One region of the Litoribrevibacter albus genome, then DNA from elsewhere that is predicted to be linked to it. Evidence: predicted binding sites of a transcription regulator. Region 1 holds the regulator's gene; the other holds the start of a gene.
The links. The regulator sigma-54, encoded in region 1, starts transcription at its own class of promoters, with help from an activator protein. The targets are predictions, from matches to a motif close to TGGCACNNNNNTTGCTNT.

Region 1 (8,075 bases):
ATGTTGATTTTATTAAATCGTGCTATTCGGGTTCATCAAAACGGTCTGCAATGAGTTGCTCGATGGCTTTGAGCGCGTTTTCTTCGTCTTTTCCGTCGGCGGTAATGCTAAGTTCGGTACCACACGAAGCCGCTAACATCATGACGGCCATGATGCTCTTTCCGTTCGCGGATTGTTGGTCTTTTTTGATGGTGATATCAGAAGAAAAACTGGTTGCAGTGTTAACCAATTTCGCCGCAGCACGTGCATGAAGTCCTAGTTTGTTGATCAGGGTTACTTCTATTTGCTGCATCGAAACGTTCATCCTTATGTTGTAATTACGCAGAATTCTAACACCAAATGATGATAATCTATTTGACCTAGATGTTGGAAATTTTTTTTGGTTTTTATTTGTACGATCAAGAAGTTAGAGTTGGGTGTGTTTTAGGTGAACCTCAGAATAGATATCTGAGAAATGTTTGGTGAGTTGTTCTGCAATGTATACCGAGCGGTGACAGCCGCCTGTACAACCGATAGATACCGTAATGTAAGCGCGCCCGGACTTTTGATATTGTGGTGTCCAGCGCTCAATAAACTGGGTAATGTCGTTTAGCATCTGATGAGTGCTGTCTTGTTTGTCGAGGAATTCGGCAATTTCTTTGTCTTTACCGGTGAAGTTTCTCAACGTAGGTTCCCAGTAAGGATTGGGTAAGCAACGTACGTCAAAGAGTAAGTCACTGTCCGTTGGAACGCCATATTTAAATCCAAACGACTGAATCAGTAGCGATACTTCATTTTGTTTATGTGTGGCAACGCGGGTTCGCATTAAACTGCGTAGGTCGTGTACCGATAGGGTAGATGTATCTACGACTAAATCAGCGTTATTTAATAAAGGCGCTAATACGGTTCGTTCCAGTTTGATTGCATCTCTTAAAGAGCATTGTTCAGAACTTAACGGGTGCTTTCGGCGTGAGGCGTTGTAGCGCTTGACGATGGTGTCTTCGTCGCTGTCTAAAAAGATGATCTGATACTGGATGTTCTTTTGCTTTAGCGTTTTGAGCGTATTTGTCAGTTGGTCAGGAGAGCCATCGAAGTTTCGTATGTCGACGCTGATCGCTGTTTTTTCAAAGTCTGGAGAAACGGAAATCGTATCAAGTAAGTGAAGAAGAAGAGGTTCAGGTAAGTTATCGACACAATAAAAACCGCAGTCCTCAAGCGCATGAAGCGCGGAACTCTTACCGGAGCCGGAACGACCACTTACAAATACTAATTTCATGGGTTCTCCTTAGTGCTCCGATGTATGAGGCATTTATTAGTATAGTCAGATATCAACTGGTGATTACTTGAAACAGTTCTTCGTTTGAACTTGTGGCTCTCAGTTTGTCCCGAAACTCCGGGTGACTGAATTTCCCTGCAATGGTCGCCAGAATATCCAGGTGATCATCGTTTGCCTCTTGTGGGACAACAAGAGCAAAAATGATATCTACTTTTTGTTTGTCTAAAGAGTCGAAATCGATAGGGCTTTCAAGAACGAGAAGTACACCGGTTGGCTTTTCACAGGAAGGAAGTCTGCAATGGGGGATTCCAATGCCGTCTCCGAGTCCGGTACTGCCCAGTCGTTCTCTTTCAATTAAGGCATCAAAGATCTCATGCGCTGAAGGACCGGGGATGTGCTCTGAAAGAATACTGGATAGTTCTTCGATTGTGCGTTTCTTGCTCTGACAGGAAGCGCACCGTAAGGTGCGCTCTTTGGATAGTATGCTTGATAAATCCATTAATGTTGCTCGTCAATAATTCTTTTAACGAAGCTACATGTTTAAACGTTTCGATGTTTACTTAGGTTAGCGAGACTGAGATTTCTCTTTGTGTTTAATCAACTGACGATCTAGTTTATCTGTTAGTGCGTCAATCGCTGCATAAAGATCGTCGTGCTCAGCGTTAGCAAACACTTCACCACCGGTTACATGTAACTTGGCTTCTGCCAATTGTCTTTGTTTTTCAATACTCAGTGTAACTTGAACATTTGTTATCTGGTCATAGTGTCGCTCAAGTCGGTCTAATTTGGAAGTGACATAATCGCGAATGTTGGTAGTAATATCTAGGTGGTGGCCACTGATGTTCACTTGCATATAGGACTCCTTAAATTTGTATGCTGTGGTCCAAAAGATTCCAGCTACGTTTGTAATTGCTGGAGGAGGTCTGCGCCTCCTTCATCTTTAATATAGTCCTAGCATGGATCGAATACAATGACCTGTATCAATTCGCTTCTCTCGAACAAAACTATTTTTAAACCAATCGTTTACGTTCATTCGATGGTGGGATGTTCATTGCCTCCCGATACTTGGCAATGGTTCTTCTTGCAACTTTAATCCCTTGCTCACCCAGCAATGTGGCGATTTTGTTATCGCTGAGCGGTTTTTTAGGGTTTTCGGCAGCAACAAGTTTCTTAATAATTGCACGGATAGCGGTCGAGGAACATTCACCGCCCGATGACGTACTTACATGACTTGAGAAGAAGTATTTAAGCTCAAAAATACCTCGAGGCGTATGTATGTATTTTTGCGTAGTCACACGGGAAATGGTGGATTCATGCATTTCGACAGCTTCGGCAATATCATGCAGAACCAAAGGCTTCATTGCTTCATCACCATAGTCCAGGAACCCTCGTTGGTGCTCCATGATTTTGGTTGCAACCTTAAGAAGAGTTTCGTTACGGCTTTGGAGGCTTTTTAAAAACCACTTTGCTTCTTGCATGTGATCTTTAAGGAAGGTGTTGTCTGCACTGGAATCAGCTCGTCGAATAAGAGACGCATAACTTGGGTTGATGCGAATTTTAGGCGTGATTTCTGGGTTGAGATCAACTCGCCAACGTCCATTTACTTTTTGAACAATCACATCCGGGACAACGTAATCCGGCGTCTGTTGATTGATTTGTTCACCAGGACGAGGGTGAAGAGTTTGAATCAAACTGATAATTTCTTTAAGCACATCTTCTTTGATGCGGCCTTTTCGCATGATTCCGGCAAAATCTTTATTGCCTAACAATTCCAGATAGCGAAGGACAACAATTTTTGCTTCTGACAAGTAAGGAGTGTCAGCAGGCATTTGATTAAGTTGCACTTGTAAGCATTCTTGTAGGCTTCGTGCGCCTGTGCCTACCGGGTCAAAGCGTTGAATTAGGTGAAGAACGGCTTCAACTTCTTCAGTATCAATACGGTTTTCATCGTCTTCAGCAAAGTTTAATTCTTTGTTGGCGCTTTCACAGATGTCTTCAATCGGGGTGTGAAGATAACCATCGTCGTCGATGCCGTCGATGATATTTTCAGCGATGATTTTATCGGCGTCGGTCATTGGCGTTAGGTTTAACTGCCAATTAAGGTGATCCTGTAGCGTTTCTGTTACAGAATTCCGGGATTCAAAATCAAAGTCGTCATCGTCTGACGGCGCCGATGCCTGCGTTGGCGTGTGTTGATAAATATCATCCCAGCCGGTGTCGATGGTGAGGTCTTCTGGAATGTCATTATTCCATTCACTGTCGGTTTCCGAGGCTTCGTGAGCTGACGTTTTAAATTCGTCCTGGCTGTACTCTTCATGACTGGAACCGTCAAGATCACTGGAAAAGTCATGTGATTCTGAATTGGAGGAATTGTCCGACGGATCATTATCCAATGGCTTTTCGGCCATCTGGTCTTCAATGGAAGGTGCAGAGGCTTGTTCAAACTCTTCTTCCACTTCCAGCATTGGGTTGTTTTCCAATGCGTGTTGAATTTCCTGTTGTAAGTCTAAAGTAGAAAGTTGTAACAGTCTGATTGCCTGTTGCAACTGGGGCGTCATAGTTAGGGATTGCCCCATTTTGAGCTGAAGCGATGTCTTCATAAATTACAACGTATCCTTATGCTTTCACTCAGCGTGCGCGGTTGGTACTTATTGATGATCTACCGAAAACCGCACAAGCAATTTTTTTGCCACTAGCAACCAAGTATAAACCAAAATAATCCCGAAAGTGTTGATTTGTGTATCTGGTTGTCTGGCTAAATTAGGCCGTTAATTAAATATTAAAATTCTCGCCTAAGTAAATGTCTTTCACTTTCTGGTTGTTCAGGACGTCTTCGCTTTGCCCTTCTGCAATGATGTGTCCTTCCCCAACGATATAAGCCTTATCACAAATCCCTAAGGTTTCTCGTACGTTGTGGTCGGTGATGAGTACGCCAATACCAAGTCCCTTGAGATGGTTGATGATTCCTTGAATGTCGTTGACGGAAATTGGATCAACACCCGCAAAGGGTTCGTCGAGAAGGATGAATTTGGGATCAGTGGCCAGAGCGCGAGCTATTTCCGCGCGCCTGCGTTCACCACCGGATAAGCTCATGCCTAATGAATCTCGGATGTGGGTGATGTGGAATTCCTGAAGAAGGTATTCCAGTTTTTCTTTTTTCTCGTTTTCGGACAGGTCGGTTCGAAGTTCGAGGATACCGTAGATATTCTCAGAGACGGTCAGCTTTCGGAAGATCGAGGCTTCCTGAGGAAGGTAGCCTAAGCCAACTTTTGCTCGCCCATGCATCGGAAAGTGGGTGATGTCTTTGCCATCAATAGTTACTTTGCCCTGATCCGCCTGAACCAAACCGACAATCATATAAAAACAGGTGGTTTTACCCGCGCCATTGGGTCCGAGTAAGCCAACAACTTCACCACTTTTTACCGACAGTGAAACATCTTTAATGATCTTGCGTTTGTTGTAGCTTTTAGCAAGATGACTGGCTTCGAGACAACTCATAGTTTACTTATCCTGATTTTTCGGAACTGTCCTGATTAAATGGAACGAGCCAAGTTTGTTCTGCTCCATTGGCCCTATTGTTGTGGCTTAGGATCAGTAGAAGGTGAAGCGGATTTGTCGCTTTTCTTTTCTGGCGGATGGAAAATGAAACGAACCCGACTGTCCGAACTGTTTTCGCTCTTGGTTGCATTCAGCTCCCCTGTTTTAAGCGAATAGGTGATCTTTTCGCTGGAGAGTTTGTCTTCACCTTTAAATACTTTTCCGTTGCCGGTAACTTCCGCTAATTGGTCGGCAATCTTAAGGTCTAAAGTGTTACCCTCGATGTGGGTTGGCGGTTCGTTGGGCTGTAGAATTTGTTGGTATTTGGCAGGCGAACCAAAGGCTTCCATGCGAACCACTTCATTATTTGCAGTGTGAAGAATGACTCTATCCGCTCGAAGCTGTGCTGTACCTTGAATAATGACAACATTGCCTAGGTATTCTGATATGCCTGTTTCATTGTTCAGTTTTGCTTGGTCTGCTTCTAACTGAATCGGCTGAGTCTTGTCTTCCGGAAGCGCATAAAGTGGTGCGCTTATCAGTAGTAATAGAAAACTTGCAATAGATAATTTACTTTTGAACGTCATGCGTCCCTCGTACATTTGCTTTCAATAGGGTTTCATTGGTATTGAGATTTGTCTGAAACCCTTTGCTTTCAATATAACTGTTGCCTGAATGAATGACCGTAAGAACATCGTTTTCTGCAATATTCTGCTTAGTATCAATCGATAGTTCTGATGTGCGTAGCCTAACGGTTTGGTCGGCCGTATTTCTATCAATTTTCACCTGATCTTTAAGAACGATGATATCGGAATCCAGGTTTGCCTGGCCTTGTTCTGCTTCGGCCGTCCATTCGGTACCTTGTTGATTGTTAAATAATCTAGGCTGTTGAAAAACGGCTGTTCGTTCGTCTTTGTAGTGATCGATCTTCGAGGCGGTAAGACGGTACTGTTGTTGTCCGTTTTCGTCGTAGTGTTTAGAGGACGAGTTAATTAAGGTTAGATCGGGTGCGTCAGTAATATTGGTTCGGGAGGTCTGAATGGAAGCATTCTCTTCCTGAAGGTTGAGCCAAAACAGCAAAGCAATGGCCGCAAGGATAAATGGCCCAATTTTGAAAATTTGTATTAGCTTCTCTTTTGTAATCATGCTGTTTGGCTCTTGGCGCTCTGAAGACCTAGTGACTATTGCAAATAGGCTTCGTGAGCAGCAGTGAGCGTATCCTGAGCTTTCATGATCAGTTCGCAGAGTTCACGGACAGCACCTTTACCTCCTGCACGCGTTGTACAGTGGTGTGCATGTTCTTTGACGAGATCGGCACCGTTCGGAACGGTAACGCCCAGACCTACTTTGCGAATAACAGGGAGGTCAGGTAAATCGTCGCCAATGTGTGCAATCTGATCGAGAGTCAAACCAAGATCGTTGGCAATGTCTTGAATGGCGTTGATTTTGTCTTCTCTCCCTTGGTAGAGAATATCAATGCCAAGGTTTTTGGCCCGGTTCTCTACCATGGCTGAGGTCCGGCCTGTAATAATCGCGATTTTAACACCGCTGTTTTGGAGCATTTTGATGCCTTGGCCATCCAGAATGTTAAAGGCTTTGATTTCCTGGCCTTCAGAGGTGAACAATAATGCACCGTCGGTCATGACTCCATCTACGTCGCACGAGAGTAGCTTAATTTTTTTTGCTCGCTCAAATACATCTGTCATGACCCGCTCCTACATAATCCCTGCTTTTAATAAATCGTGCATGTTCAGTGCACCCACCACTTGGTCATTTTCATCGGTAACAAAGAGACCGTTGATAGATTTAGTTTCCATGATGTTAAGTGCTTCAGCCGCCAGAATACCTGACTGGCAACGCACGCCAGGAGAAGTCATTACTTCTTCAATTGATGTGCTATGGAAGTCGGTTTCGTTGTCCAAAACACGTCGCAAATCACCGTCGGTAAATACTCCGACCAAGCCTTTCTTAGGATCGATAATGGCTGTCATACCAAGCTTTTTACGGGTGACTTCCAACAGGGCATCTTTGATCAATGTGTCTGGTGTGACCGTTGGGATGTCATCACCCTTATGCATTAGGTCATCTACTTTCAGAAGAAGACGGCGTCCTAAGGCTCCTCCTGGATGAGAGAAAGCAAAGTCTTCAGGGGTAAAACCTTTCGCTTCTAGCAGAGCAACGGCCAGTGCATCGCCCATCGCTAATGTTGCGGTGGTGCTGGCAGTTGGTGCAAGCCCAAGAGGGCAAGCTTCTTCTTTTACTGATATATCCAGGTTTACCACAGCGGCTTTTGCCATTGCAGAGGCCGGGTTGCCGGTGATGCTGATCATTGGCGTTTGCATGCGTTTGATCAGTGGCAGAATGGTAACGACTTCACTGGTGTTACCTGAGTTGGAGATAGCGATCACTACATCATTAGGTGTGATCATGCCTAAATCACCGTGACTTGCTTCCCCGGGATGAACAAAGAAAGACGGTGTGCCTGTGCTGGCTAAGGTTGCAGCCATCTTCTTACCAATATGACCTGATTTGCCCATACCGGTTACGACAACGCGACCAGTGCAATTAATTAATAATTCACACGCGGTAATGAAATCATTTCCAAGACGGTCTTTTAATGCAGTTACAGCATCAGCCTCAATGGATAAGGTTCTTTGTGCAGAAGAAATATAATCAAAATCAGTCATGAGGTGTCCCAACATCAACACGAATAGTCAAAAACGATTGTTTACTATGAATAATTAAATTAGTTGGCAGTGCTGCTTAAATAAAGCTGAACCATGTAGGTGGTGTACGCCCCTAAAAACAGCAAGCCATGGAATTTAGTTAGTTTACCACTTTCTTGCGTGCTTGAACCTTTTGACGCACTGACTGGTGTTCGCGATTTCAGGAACATAAAAAATGCCAGTGCTACGGTGAGTGCCAACATGACGAAGTAGTCACGTGTGAAGCCCAAAGGTTCTACCGATGTGGTTATGATTAACCCAGGCACTGATAGCACGGTCATAAGGTTAAATAGGTTTGATCCGATGACATTGCCAATGGCTAAATCATGATGGCCTTTTAGAGCGCTGGCGACGGACGCTGCAAGTTCTGGCAAGCTGGTACCAATGGCCACAATGGTTAAACCAATGACTAATTCGCTGACGCCCAGTTCTCTAGCTACACCTGAAGCGCCCCAGACTAACATGTGAGCACTACCAACTAGTACAACCAAGCTAACTACGAGTAACACCCATGCTTTTCCTGTAGTCATTTCTGGCAGATCAGCCACTTCTTCTTC
Region 2 (8,075 bases), on a different contig from region 1:
TATTTAGGTGCCTCTGGTGCCGATGCGTCTGGTCAAATACTAAATCTTGGTCGGTTTTATCCTCACCACTTTTCTGTCACTTCGAATACTCCAGTGCTGAATGATGCCACAGGATGGGGTTGTGACTTCACTTATCAAAGCCAGCTTTTTAACTTTGAAACGGATATTAAACTGACGGTTACAGCGAAAGAACTTGGTGGTGAGACCACTAACAATTACGGCAATGATTACTACAAACTGGGTACACCTAGCGCTATAGCTAGTTTTACAAACGGGGCGTCTTCCGCAGCGTCGCTTAAGGATTATACCGTAGCTGCTAGTGCTGCCGTGTCGGGTTTGAACGATTATGATGGAGAAGTAGAAATTCTCTTTTCTGGTTATCAACTGGCTTATGATAAAGCAGGTAAGCCTGTGGCTGAGGACAAACCCTTTGAGGCCATAATTAATTGGATCTTACCCAAAGAAGCGCTTACCGACAGTGATGGCGCATGCGTCGATGATCCTGCGAACTGTGCTTCAGTGACTGTGGCAGATATTCAAGGGACTGAAATCCGCTATGGGCGAGCAGTCGTTGGTAATAACAATGGCTCTGAATTGATGCCGTTAGAGTTACCTCTTCGTGTAGAGCTGTGGATGGATGTGTCGGCATCAGGCGCTGCAAGCCAATACAGTTTTGTAACGAATACTAATGATACGTGTTCGGGAGATACCTGGACTGACAGCAACATTACTTTGTCGGAGTACAAAGGAAAAATTGTCAGTGGTGATACTACTGGGAGCTTTAATGGGTTTGCTAATGGCGTAGGAGTATTGGAGCTATCTGCCCCGGGTGTAAATAACCAGGGCAGTGTCAATGTCACGTTTGATGTAGATGAATGGTTACACTTTGACTTTTATAATCGTGGTGATGAAGATCCAACCGGCACTGGAACTTTTGGTGTCTATTCCGGGCGTCCACCGATTTTCTATATGAGAGAAAGTTATCGGTAGTACCTTTTACGGTAAGCCGTGATCGACTTTTGTTTTTTAACTCCGTTCCAGTGATGTGTATCAAAACCTTCCTAACCGTTGTGACTTAACCTGACTCTATTCTGTCAGGAGGTGGTCGATGGCTTTAACACTGGTCTATGACATCGGTAAAAAACGTTATATCAATCTGACCAACGCGTGCACGTTGGAATGCCAGTTCTGCCCGAAACATAATGGCTCGACTCAGGTTCATGAGTTTGATCTCTATATGAAAAAACAGCCAAGTGCTTCCGACATCATCATTGAATTGGGTGATTTGTCGGAGGTTGAAGAGGTCGTCTTCTGCGGCTTTGGTGAATCGACGCTACGCTTGTTGCCTTTGCTTGAGATCGCCACGTATGTGAAAGCTCAAGGCGTTCCAGTGAGAGTGAATACTGATGGCTTAGGGAATCTGGTTCACAAACGAAACATTCTGCCCGACTTGGCCTCTGTTGTGGATGCGTTATCGATCTCTCTGAATGCACAGAATGAAGCGGTCTATAACCAACATTGTCATCCTAAGAAGCAAGGTGCTTATCAAGCGGTGCGAGATTTCATCGAGCTTGCCCCCAGGTATATTCAGAAGGTGGAAGTATCGGCCATCGATGGTTTAGCCGATGTAGATGTTGCCGAGTGTCAGCGTATTGCTGAAGCATCGGGGGCGATGTTTAAGAGACGGGTATTGGATCAGGTAGGATAAAAAAGGCCAGCTAAAGCTGGCCACACTGTTTAATGATCATCATCGTCATCGGGATGATCTTTGGTCTCTAATTCCAACTCTTTGATCTTACGAGTGAGCGTGTTGCGGCCCCAGCCAAGTAGGATCGATGCATCACGTTTACGACCCGCCGTGTGCTTCAGAGCGGTTTCAATCATGATGCGTTCAAACGTAGGAACCGCATCGTCCAAAACGCCTTTTTTACCTTTCGCCAGTTCCTGGTCTGCCCAGTTTCTTAGAGCAGCTTCCCAGTTGCTGGTGGAGGTTTGAACTTCCTGTTCATCAAGTAATTCTGGCGGTAGATCGCCGATATGCACTTCACGACCAGACGCCATAACCGTTAGCCAGCGACAGGTGTTCTCCAGCTGGCGAACGTTACCATTCCAAGGCAAACCGGCCATATATTCAACGGCTTCTTCGGTCAGGACTTTGGCTTCGACATTCAATTCGGTTGCTGCTTTTGCAAGGAAGAAGTCCGCAAGCTTTGGAATATCTTCACGACGATCGGCCAGTTTCGGAATATGAATACGGATGACATTTAAACGGTGGAATAAATCCTCACGGAATTTCCCTTCTTCCACCAAACGCTCCAGATTTTGGTGGGTTGCCGCAATAATACGCACATCCACTTTTACTGGCGTGTGACCACCAACGCGATAGAATTCACCATCGGCCAAAACACGCAATAAACGCGTTTGTGTCTCTGCTGGCATGTCTCCGATTTCGTCTAGAAACAGTGTGCCGCCATCGGCTTGTTCAAAACGTCCACGACGTTGACCCGCAGCTCCGGTAAATGCGCCTTTTTCATGGCCGAACAGTTCGGACTCGATCAAGTCTTTTGGAATCGCCGCCATGTTCAGCGGGATAAATTCTTTACTGCGGCGAGGGCTGTGCTTATGCAGGGCATGAGCAACCAATTCTTTACCCGTTCCAGATTCACCGTTAATTAGTACAGTGATATTGGATTGAGATAAACGACCAATCGCGCGAAACACTTCCTGCATTGCAGGTGCTTCACCAATGATTTCAGTGCTGGCCTCTTCTACTGATTTCAGTTCTTCTTCTTTTTGCTCTTGGGCGTGAGTGAGTGCACGCTTAACCAAGGTGACGGCATCGTCAATATCAAACGGTTTAGGAAGATATTCAAACGCACCACGTTGGTAAGATTTCACCGCACTGTCTAAATCAGAGTGGGCTGTCATGATGATGACAGGAATTTCAGGGTGCTCTGATTGGATCTGGTCTAATAGATCTAAGCCATCGATGCCCGGCATACGGATATCACTGATGATCACTTCAGGTTGGCTGTACTGGAGTTTCTTTAAGATCTCATCCCCGGATTCAAAACTGCTGGTGGGCACATTGGCTTGAGACAGGGCCTTCTCCAATACCCAACGAATTGAACGGTCGTCGTCGACGATCCAGACATTATTCGTTTTGTTCATGATGATAACTCCAAAGGTAGATAAATAGTGAATGCTGTTTTACCAGGCTCACTCTTACATTCGATCAGTCCTTCGTGTTGAGTAATGATGGACTGAGAAATGGAGAGCCCTAAACCAGTGCCTTCTGCTCGGCCACTGATCATGGGGTAGAAAATGTTTTCGAGAATGTCTTCGGGAATGCCCGGACCGTTATCAATAATATCCAACTGACACACCAAACGATGACGCTGTGCACCAATGGTGAACTGGCGCAGTGCTCGTGTTTTAAAACAGATAGATGGAGAGTCGATGTGGTTTTCTTGTAATGCCTGCATGGCATTTCGGCTGATGTTCAGAATGGCTTGTATAAGCTGGGACGGGTCTGCTAAAAACTCCGGAATACTGGGGTCGTAGTCCCGAATGAGTTTAACCGAGCCTTTTGTTTCCACTTCTATCAAAGTACAGACTCGTTCTATGATCTCGTGGATATTGGTCTCGATTCGCTCTGGCAACTTTCTGGGGCCGAGCATTTTGTCGACCAGATTTCTTAACCGGTCGGTTTCTTCAATGATGACATTAGTGAACTCGGCCAATTGTGGGTCGTTTAATTCACGTTCCAGCAATTGGGCTGCACCACGAATTCCCCCGAGCGGGTTCTTCACCTCGTGTGCAAGGCCACGAACAAGCACTTGAGTGGTAGCTTGTTTCGCCATAATTTCTTCTTCGCGCGAGATTCGAATCAAGCGATCTCTCGGTTGAAGCTCCATAATCAGGAACGTCTGGCTGTGAAGCTCAGTGATCGGAGTAACGATGTAATCGAGTGTGATTGGTTCCCGAGTTGGGAGGTGTAGAGTGGTTTCACGCTTGGTGAATGGGTGTCCGCGTTTAACGGCGAGTTCCAGCAGTTCTAAGTTATCTTCATCTTCGAGGAAGAGACTACTGATGTGCACGTTATCCATGCGATTTGCACTCACCTGCAACAACATCTCTGCTGCTGGGTTCATATAGCTGATCGTCAGATCGGCCGTCAGTTCCAGAACAGAGGTATTCAGGTTGTCGAGTATTCGTTTATATGACGATTGATTTTCCATAATAGTGCACAGTAATTACCAATACTAAGCAAAAGCAAGAAGCAAGCCAGCTTCTGTGATTGCTTTTAGGCCCTATAAATAACAAGTCTGGTGCGCTTTTACTGGTATGGGAGCCAATAACTTGTTCGTGTATATGTTTATTTTAGGGCGATAATAATCATTGTGCACTAAAATGGTGCTATTAAGTTTTGTTATGATCGGATTGTCTATTTGGGGGTTTTACGTTTAACGGTTGGGCGATGAATAAATACGGTAATTGAAGGGCTGGTGATTACGTTCTCACCCTGCTTGTCCAGAATTTGAACTGCGATGGAGTGTTCGCCACGATTGATGTTTTGAACATTGAACTGCGTTAGGTTGGTAGGGGCGCCCAGAGCTTTACCATCAATGAGTAGTTGGTATTTGTCGCCTTTTTTAAGGGCCGGATTTGAGCTTACTGCTACGGTGAAACTGCCTGCGCTGCCTTGTATGTTGGCTTCATGTTCAGGGGAGTCAATGGTAACGCTGCTGTATCGCGAGGTGGCGTTGACCTGAGCTTTTTCACTCTCGATCGTGGTTTCTTGGGGTTGGTTGTAGCTTGGTGCTTTGTAAGGGTGAAGGGGCTCAATATTAAGAACTTCGGCTTCAGGATGGGGCTGGTCTGAATAAACCACAGTCCCGTCTTCGGTAACCCATTTGTAGACTTTGGCGTGCACTGTATTGGTGCACGTTAATGCCAGTGCCAATACTGATGTAAAAATAACGGAATTTTTCATGGCAAATCAACTGTCTACTCAAAAATGGGAAAGGCTATCATCTTATAAAAACTGATTTTAGCATAGCAAATAAAAAGCCTCCCAGTGGGAGGCTTTTTTAGCTCAATCTATCGTAAGGACAGATTAAACAGAGTAGTACATGTCAAACTCAATTGGGTGAGTAGTCATGTTCAAACGCTCAACGTCTTGTTTCTTAAGCTCAATGTACGCATCGATCATGTCATCGGAGAATACACCGCCTTCTTTCAAGAAGTCGCGATCTTCGCTAAGAGCTGTAAGTGCTTGCTCGAAGCTTTCAGCAACAGTAGGAATAGCTGCTGCTTCTTCTGCTGGAAGATCGTACAAGTCTTTATCCGCTGGGTCACCAGGGTGGATCTTGTTCTTAACACCGTCAAGGCCAGCCATAAGCATAGCTGCGAATGCCAAGTATGGGTTAGCGGTTGGATCAGGGAAGCGAGCTTCAATACGCTTACCTTTTGGAGATGCAACATATGGAATACGGATAGAAGCAGAACGGTTACGCGCTGAGTAAGCTAGCATAACTGGAGCTTCGAAACCTGGAACAAGACGCTTGTAAGAGTTAGTAGAAGCGTTAGTGAAAGCGTTAAGTGCGCGAGCGTGCTTGATAATACCACCGATGTAGTAAAGAGCAGTTTCGCTTAGGCCTGCATACGCGTCACCAGCGAATTGGTTTTCGCCGTCTTTCCAGAAAGATTGGTGAACGTGCATACCAGAACCGTTATCACCTACTAGTGGCTTAGGCATGAAGGTAGCAGTTTTGCCATACATGTGAGCAACGTTGTGTACGCAGTACTTAAGAATCTGAACTTCGTCAGCTTTCTTAACTAGTGTGTTGAAACGAACACCGATTTCGTTCTGACCAGCAGTCGCAACTTCATGGTGGTGTACTTCAACGTCTTGGCCCATTGCTTCAAGAGCAGCACACATTGCAGTACGGATTTCGTAGCAAGAGTCGATTGGTGGAACTGGGAAGTAACCGCCTTTAACGCGTGGACGGTGACCTGTGTTACCGCCTTCGAAATCTGCGTGAGTAGACCAGTCAGCTTCTTCAGATTCGATAGAGTAGCTTGCACCAGAGATGTCAGCTTTCCACTTAACGCTGTCGAAGATGAAGAATTCAGGCTCAGGACCGAAGAACGCAGTGTCACCTAGGCCAGTAGACTGTAGGTATGCTTCAGCGCGCTTAGCAACAGAACGTGGGTCACGCTCGTAACCTTGCATAGTAGAAGGCTCGATGATGTCACAACGCAAGTTAACAGTTACTTCTTCAGTAAAAGGATCAAGTACAGGCGTTTCGTCGTCTGGCATAAGAATCATGTCTGATTCGTTGATGCCTTTCCAACCAGAAATAGAAGAACCATCGAACATTTGACCGTTTTCGAAGAACTCTTCGCCAACTTCGGTCGCAGGAATCGTAACGTGCTGCTCTTTACCGTGCGTGTCAGTAAAACGAAGGTCAACCCACTTCGCATTATGCTCTTTCATTAGCTCAATTGTATTGCTAGACATTTGTCTCTCCGCTACACATAAATTTAACCGGTGCGTTCTTAATGAGCGGAGGCTCATATAAGAAGCGAACCAGCATTAATCCTTTAGATTTCGGGAGTACCCGTATCTTGTGTTTCTTCTAAAGCAAATGGTGTGCCATTAACTTTAATTGCGCTAAACCGCAAGATTACTGCATTCGCCCGATGAAGCTACTATAGCTATGCTTTTTATTAGTGCAAGCTGTTTTTATCGTGCACTAATATGGTGCTTATGCTGTTATTTGGTGCATGCTTGTGTTCCTTGAAAAAAGCCTTTTAGACGAGTGGCTGTCTGGCTTGCGGAGGTGGTTTTGTGCCTCTCGAATCGCTCAGGTATAATCGCCGCTTCTTTTTTCTTCGGTATAAGCCTTCTCATGAAGTACATCATTAAACTGTTCCCTGAAATTACTATTAAAAGTCGTCCGGTTCGCAAGCAATTAATTAAGCAATTGAAGGCGAATTTACGGAACGTTTTAAAACGTATTGATCCTGATTTGAAAGTGTCAGGGCAGTGGGACAGTGTGGAGGTTGAAACGGGTACTGATCAGCAAGATGTTATAGATCAGGTAACCGAGTCGCTTGGCCATATTCCGGGGATTGCTCACTTTCTGAGTGTTCAGAAATACGCTTATGAAAGCTTTGATGACACGCTTGAGAAGGCAAAAACGCTCTACGGTGCATCCATTGAAGGAAAGACGCTCTGTGTGCGGGTAAAGCGAGCAGGTCAGCACGATTTTAAATCCATTGATGCTGAGCGATACATTGGTGGGGGCTTACGCCAGCATTGTAATGCGAAAGGAATTGATCTGAAAAATCCTGAGGTTCAGGTAAATATCGAGATCCGGGATAAGCATCTTTATTTAGTGGATCAAAAGTATGCTGGATTGGGTGGCTTTCCTATCGGCTCTCAAGAGTCAGTATTGTCATTGATGTCGGGTGGTTTCGATTCTACGGTTGCCAGCTATTTAACTATGCGTCGTGGTATTAAAACGCACTTCTGTTTCTTCAATCTAGGCGGGAAGGCACACGAGTTGGGTGTGAAAGAAGTCTCGCACTATATTTGGGAGAAGTTCGGGAGCTCGCATGGTGTTAAGTTTGTCAGTGTTCCTTTTGAGGGCGTTGTTGCTGAGATTCTTCAAAATGTAGACAACTCCTATATGGGCGTAGTGTTGAAGCGCATGATGTATAGAGCTGCAAGTGCAGTCGCTGAGAAGATGGAGTTGGATACGATTGTGACGGGCGAAAGTGTCGCTCAGGTGTCCAGTCAAACGCTAAAGAACTTGTCAGTGATTGATCGTGTAACAGATACCTTGGTGTTAAGACCGTTGGTGACGACTCACAAGCAGGAAATTGTTGATATTGCGACTCAAATTGGCACTTATGAGTTTGCTGCTAATATGCCGGAATATTGCGGTGTGATTTCTGACAGGCCTACAACGAAAGCTTCGATGAAGCGTGTACTGGAAGTGGAAGAGAAGTTTGACTTCACTGTTTTGGACAAGGCGCTTGATGAGATGGTGATTCAGCACATT

Region 2: a site for sigma-54 is predicted at 6,647-6,664, ahead of glnA (glutamate--ammonia ligase). Genes of this name have one in related genera too.

Annotation. Positions count from the first base shown of each region.
Region 1 is NZ_BSNM01000011.1:431,431-439,505, reverse strand. Features, by position in the region: gene QQL66_RS09050 (HPr family phosphocarrier protein) at 23-292, opposite strand; gene rapZ (RNase adapter RapZ) at 407-1,255, opposite strand; gene ptsN (PTS IIA-like nitrogen regulatory protein PtsN) at 1,308-1,754, opposite strand; gene hpf (ribosome hibernation-promoting factor, HPF/YfiA family) at 1,821-2,108, opposite strand; gene QQL66_RS09030 (RNA polymerase factor sigma-54) at 2,266-3,855, opposite strand; gene lptB (LPS export ABC transporter ATP-binding protein) at 4,028-4,753, opposite strand; gene lptA (lipopolysaccharide transport periplasmic protein LptA) at 4,828-5,379, opposite strand; gene lptC (LPS export ABC transporter periplasmic protein LptC) at 5,363-5,938, opposite strand; gene kdsC (3-deoxy-manno-octulosonate-8-phosphatase KdsC) at 5,974-6,498, opposite strand; gene QQL66_RS09005 (KpsF/GutQ family sugar-phosphate isomerase) at 6,508-7,479, opposite strand; gene QQL66_RS09000 (calcium/sodium antiporter) at 7,539-8,075, opposite strand, start outside.
Region 2 is NZ_BSNM01000027.1:78,815-86,889, reverse strand. Features, by position in the region: gene QQL66_RS20120 (LamG domain-containing protein) at 1-990, shown strand, start outside; gene QQL66_RS20115 (TatD family nuclease-associated radical SAM protein) at 1,109-1,708, shown strand; gene ntrC (nitrogen regulation protein NR(I)) at 1,738-3,171, opposite strand; gene glnL (nitrogen regulation protein NR(II)) at 3,168-4,241, opposite strand; gene QQL66_RS20100 (DUF4124 domain-containing protein) at 4,448-4,996, opposite strand; gene glnA (glutamate--ammonia ligase) at 5,120-6,526, opposite strand; gene thiI (tRNA uracil 4-sulfurtransferase ThiI) at 6,918-8,075, shown strand, end outside.